Regions from separate parts of the Roseovarius sp. MBR-154 genome, predicted to be linked through region 2. Evidence: riboswitches for the same ligand, from Rfam matches in the RefSeq annotation. Region 2 holds a riboswitch; the other holds the start of a gene.
The links. Region 2 has a riboswitch for cobalamin ahead of ACSSV4_RS14840 (TonB-dependent receptor plug domain-containing protein). Riboswitches for the same ligand answer to the same signal wherever they lie in the genome.
Positions count from the first base shown of each region.

Region 1: it holds a riboswitch for cobalamin, as region 2 does, so the genes downstream of both, ACSSV4_RS08965 (hypothetical protein) here and ACSSV4_RS14840 (TonB-dependent receptor plug domain-containing protein) in region 2, are expected to answer to the same signal.

Region 1 covers NZ_JBRJGR010000005.1:173,037-175,916, forward strand. The annotation lists gene ACSSV4_RS08960 (DUF1127 domain-containing protein) at 327-551, shown strand; gene ACSSV4_RS08965 (hypothetical protein) at 780-1,049, opposite strand; cobalamin riboswitch at 1,143-1,344, opposite strand; gene ACSSV4_RS08970 (PaaI family thioesterase) at 1,413-1,901, opposite strand; gene metF (methylenetetrahydrofolate reductase [NAD(P)H]) at 1,963-2,829, opposite strand.
Region 2 covers NZ_JBRJGR010000012.1:52,728-55,607, forward strand. The annotation lists gene ACSSV4_RS14835 (ABC transporter substrate-binding protein) at 1-33, opposite strand, end outside; gene ACSSV4_RS14840 (TonB-dependent receptor plug domain-containing protein) at 50-1,873, opposite strand; cobalamin riboswitch at 2,010-2,218, opposite strand; gene ACSSV4_RS14845 (hypothetical protein) at 2,466-2,880, opposite strand, start outside.

The DNA of each region.
Region 1 (2,880 bases), on a different contig from region 2:
GCAACAGGCTCGGCCTGCCGGGTATCTGCATCCGGCCGCTTCAGGGCGTGCGGATTTTCGTATTGACGCAATCTGCCCAATCCCGCATCGCCCGTGCACCCTAAGGTGGCACGCCTGTCCCCTCTGCCCCGAAGCTTTGCGCAAACTGCCTAAAAAATCCAATATTCGCCTAACCTTACGTCACCTTTTTTATATGCATTTGCTGCATAGCAGCATTGCTTGCCTGAGGTATTGTGCAGGCGCAGAAACGCGTTATTTTAAACTCAACAAAGGCAAAACGAAGTGTGATGCCTGCTGAAACGAACATATCCGCAAGGATGCGAACGATGCCACACACGATCCTGATGCCCCGCTCGGCGGTTCAGACCCTCGGCGAAGACCTGAGCGCGGCGGTTTATGCCGCAGTGCAGCGGATGGCGGCCTACCGCACATATCGCCGCACGATCCGCGAACTGCAAGAGCTGAGCGCGCGTGAACTGACGGATCTGGGCCTGCATCGCAGCGAAATCAAGCGCGTCGCACAGGACGCGGTCTACGGCCATCGGTCGTAACAACGGAATCGGGTGCATCTCTCCTCCTCCCTGATGCATCCGCTACGGTCACGGGTTTCTCTCCTCCTCCCTGAAACCCGGGGCCGGAATATCGGGGTCGCTCTGATCCCGAGAGTTTGCGAAAGGCCCCCCTCCTCCTCCCTGGGGCTGGACGTACAGGAAACGGCGGCACCTCTCCTCCTCTCTGGTGTCGCCGTTTTTTGTTGTCTGACGCAGTCTCAAGAGGGCTCAGTGCACCAGGCGCGCGCGGCCACGTCGGGCGGGTGACCGCAGACCCGAGAGACACGCCACTTCGAGATATTCCACGAAAGCCCGCGCGGCGGCGCTTTGCGCCTCTTGCGCGGCCGGGTCTGCCAAGGCCTCGCGGACCATTTGCGCCGTCACCGGGCCCGGTGCGGCAAAGACCCATTCGAGAAAGCCCATCCGCGCCGCGGCCTGCGCCTGCGTGCCTGCGGTCGGGCTGTCTTCGAGGGCATCGAGAATTTGTATCAGCGACATGATTCATTCTCCGCGGCCACACCCCGGGCCGGATGGGGCGGGGGTACGGGCCGGGTCATGGCGCCGGGCGCACACGCCCGCATCGCCCCCCGCGATTCGACGTCTGTCCTGGCTGGTTTCCGGACTTGGGGGGTGGGCTTGCGGCCCGTGCGTCCCGGCACCTTCCCAGACCGAACCCGGCCCAGTGGCATATCGCCGTGACGCCCTCCCTTACCGTTGCGGGGGCAGTGCCGGTCTCTCACCGGCTTCCCAATTCTCCGCCCCGCGGGGCGGCACCATGACAGGCTGAGCGTAGCAGCGCCGGTGCGTGTCGCAAGGGAAAAAACGAAACGGGCGGGTCAAATGCGGCGTGATCCCGGTCGGTCAGGTCACGTCTGGGCGCAGGATGATGCAGGTGGTGGAGCCGGTGGCGTAAAGCTTGCCATCCTCGACGCCGCGCAATTCGCCGGTGGCCACACCGGTGGAGCGGCCGCGATGCTGCACCGTGCCGATGGCACGCACCGCGCGGCCCACGGGCAGGGCACGGGTGATGTTGGTCTTGAATTCAAGGGTGGTGTAGATCTCGCCGCGCGCCAGTTCGGTCATCACCGCGCAGCCCATGCAGCTGTCGAGGATGGCCCCGTACCAGCCGCCATGCACGCCGCCCATCGGGTTGAGCGCGGCAAAACTCGGCGTGCCCTCGAACACCACGCAGCCCGGCTCGGCCACCACCGGGTGAAAGCCCAGGGTCGCACCGATCGGCGGGCCGGGCAGGGTGCCCGCGATCATGTCGCGCATGAAGTCGAGCCCGGAGCGCGACAGGAGCGCTGTCATGTCGGGCAAGTCGTCGAGTGTTGTGGCGTGATCCGGCATGGTTTCCCCCGTGGCGCGTTGCGCGGCCACGCTAGGCCGCGCCGCGCCGGGGGGCAAGCCGTCAGGCCACGTCGCGCAGCGTGACGCGGGGTGTGACGCCAAGGGCGTGGCACACGTCGCGGGTCAGTTCGGGGCGGTTGAGCGTGTAGAAATGCAGGTCTTCCACCCCGCCCTCGATCAGGTCGCTGCACAGTTCCGTGGCGAGCGCCGTGGCGAGCAGATCATGGCGGTCGTCGCGGATCGCCTTGTCGAAGCAATCGTCGAGCCATGCGGGGATTTGCGTGCCGCAGGAGGTGGCGAATTTGCGCGCGCCGGTCCAGTTCTCGATCGGCAGGATGCCGGGGATGATCGGCGCGTCGATGCCCGCCGCGACGCAGGCATCGCGGAACCGAAAGAACGTGTCGGCCTCGAAGAAGAACTGCGTGATCGCCTCTGTGGCGCCCGCGTCGATCTTGCGCTTGAGCCAGTCGATATCGGCGCGGCTGTCGGCGGCCTCGGGGTGTTTCTCGGGGTAGGCGCCGACGCGGATGGTGAACTTGCCGGTGTCGGCGAGGGCCGAGATCAGCTCGCAGCTGTCTCCGAAGCCTTGCGGGTGCGGGGTGAAGCCGTTCGAGCCCTTGGGCGGATCGCCGCGCAGGGCGACGAGTTCCGTGACGCCAGCGGCGGCAAACTGATCGGCAATCTCGAGCGTTTCCTCGCGGCTGGCATCGACGCAGGTCAGGTGGGCGGCGACATTGAGACCGGTGGCCTTGTGCAACGTGCCTACAGCCTCGCGCGTCAACTCACGGGTGGTGCCGCCCGCGCCATAGGTGACCGAGACGAAGCGCGGATCGAGCGGCGAAAGGGTGTGAACGGTGTCCCAGAGGCGGAACGACGCCTCGAGCGTCTTGGGCGGGAAGAATTCGAAGGAAATGCGCGGTGGTGTCATCGGGGTCATCCTGTGAGGAAGCTGCAACTGTCCCCCTCTTGTTGCAGGCGC
Region 2 (2,880 bases):
TGCGGTCACGGCCCCCGCAAAGGCGAGGGCCACGCCAAGCGATATGAGCCTAGAAAGACGCACGCAGCCCCACGAAGGCCGAACGCCCGGCGGTGTTGAACCCGCCCGCCGTCTCGTAATCCTCGTCAAAGAGGTTCTCGATGCGGATATAGGCGGTGGCGCTGTCGGTGATCGCGTGGCTCAGCCCGGCGCCCACAAGGGTATAGTCGCCCACCTTGTTGTTCGCGGGCGCAAAGGCGCTCGGGGTCACACCGGCCACGTGACGGACATCGAAGCCGCCCGACAGGCGGTCGGTCAGGTCGGCATCGAGCCCGATGACGGCGTCATGCTTGGGCGTGCGGGTGAGTTGCTGACCGCCATTGCGCGCGCGGGTATAGGTATAGTTGCCGAAGACGGTGAGAAAGGCGTTGATATCGGCCTCGCCCGCGAGTTCGAGCCCCTTGGAGGTGGTCTCGCCCGGCACCTGCCCGAAACAGCCGAAACCCGAGCCGCAGGCGGTCGCGCCCGGGTCGAAGTCGATCAGATCGTCGACGGTGATGTGAAACAGCGTGGCCTCGATCCGGGCATTGGCGAAGCTGCGCTCGACACCGATCTCGAAGCTTTCGCTGTCCTCGGGCTTGAGCGTCGGATCGCCGAAGGCGCTGAACCGCTCGAAGAGCGAGGGCGCGCGAAAGCCGGTGCCTGCGACGGCGCGCAGCGCCCAGCCCTCGGCGGGCCGCCAGACGGCGGCGGCGCGCCCCGTGAGCTTGCCGCCGAAATCGCCGTCCTCGTCATGGCGCAGCGCCAGCGAGATATCGAGCGTATCGGTTGCGGGCAAAAGCCATTCCGCCGTCACGGCGAGATTGTCGTTGGTGCCGCGCGTCGGCTGCGCGGTAAAGCGTTCCTCGGTATATTCCAGCCCGCCGGTCAGGCTGCCCGCGCGGCCCACTTCGAGGGTGCCGAGATAGCTGATCTCGTCGCGCTCGCCGGTAAAACGCGGGGTGAAGGCGCCGGGCGAGGTGTCGCGCCGGTCGATGTCGAAATAGGCATAGGACAGCTCGTGGCTGACCGGGCCGGTGCGCAGCCGGGCAAAGCCGCGCAGGCCCAGTTCCTCGGTCTGGATCTGGCCTGCCGTCGCGGTCAGGCTGGGATCGAAATCGGCCTCGCCGTCGCGGTAGATCACGGTGCCGCCGACTGTGAGCGCGTCGGTCGCGTCGAATTCGCCCGAGAGCGTGAGCATGTCCTGCGTAAACCCGTCATCCTCGGGGTCGCCCGCGCGGGCCGAGAATCCGTCGCTGTCGACACGGTTGTAGCTCAGCGCCACCTCGCCGCGTGCGCCGCGATAGCCGAGGCTGAGCGCGCCGGTCTTGGTGTCGAAGGCGCCCGCCTCGGCGCGCACCTCGCCCGACAGGCCGTCGCGGTCGGGTCGCCAAGTGGTGATATCGACCACCCCGCCGATCGCCTCGGAGCCGTAGAGCGCCGATTGCGAGCCCTTGAGCACCTCGATCCGCCCAAGGCTCGCGCCGGTGAGGCCGCCGAAATTGAACTGGTTCTGCGTGCCCGACGGATCGGACATGTCGATGCCGTTGATCCGCACCCCGACATAGCGCGCGGGCAGCCCGCGCAGCTGGATCGAGGACGAGCTCCCGAGCGGGCCGTTGCTGGTCGAATTGACGCCCGGCAGCCGGTCGAGCCGGTTGGTGAGCGCGGTGTCGGAGGTCTCGGCCTCGCGCCCGTCGATGACCTCGACCGAGGCGCCGGTGCGGGCGAGTTCCTGGGGGGTGAGGCTGCCCGACACGGTGATCGTGTCGAGATCGAAGGCGTCCTGCGCAAGGGCGGGGGCGGTGCAGAGCGCGCAGAGCGCGCAAAGGGCGGTGGTTCTGAGATATGTCATTTACTGTCCCTCAATACCGGTCTCCGGCATCGGTGTTCCAAGCTGCGAAGTCATTGGAAAGGACATGGCCCCTCCGCAGACGGTGAAGCGCCACCACTACGGAATAGACCGTTATCCACGGCGCGCCCCGCGCCCGGATAGGGTGATCACCTCGGCAGGTCTCCTGACTCGCGGGTCGTTGCTCTACCGGGCCTTCCCGTCACATGGGGTGACAGTGGCATATGCCGGTATCGCTCGCCGCTTACAGTTGCGGGGGCAGTTACGGAATTGATCCAAGGCGAGGATCGCACCGTATTCCCTTTTCACCGGAAATCTGCATTTCCGGACCGAAGCATCTTTGCGGATAATCCTGACACGGGATTCGTGCAAGGATAAAGATTGCGCGTCCGGTGATCCAGGACGCGAAACGGCCGCCTCTCGGGGGCAGCCCTTGGCAGTAAATGGTGCAGGTGGGCGATACGGGGGGGCGGGGTTCGATGTCTGGTTCGAGGCCACAGCGGAGGGTCACCTGATCCGTGACAGCGAAAGTTCATGCTCCTAGGCTTATGTCCACAAACATCCAGAAGACCTCGCCCTAATCCAAACGTGGAAATCAGTATATCGTTTTCAGAACCTTCGCAGTTCCGGCAACTAAGTCTTCGATCTCTTCTTTGGTAGGTTCTCGGCCTTTGGCATGGTCGCAGATGTTCCGAATGTCGCCAAGGTGCTGAATAAACCGCCATTGCGGCACTGTGATGATCCCGGCGCCTTTCAGGAGTTCGTTGATGTCTGAGATCCCAGGGTTTTTCTTGCGTATTACGATGCTGTGCATGTCACATGCATGATGAAGATGCTTCTCGATAACTACACCGCAGATCGCACCAGCTGCGCGTAGATGCCCGGCCTTGCCCAAGCTGGCCGCCGCCTCGATCTCTGTATCAAACAAGTCTGCCTGTAATACTGCCGTTAGGTCCAGCAGCTTCGAAGTCAATGCGTCTCTTGCTGCTTTTGCCATGTACAACTGCTGT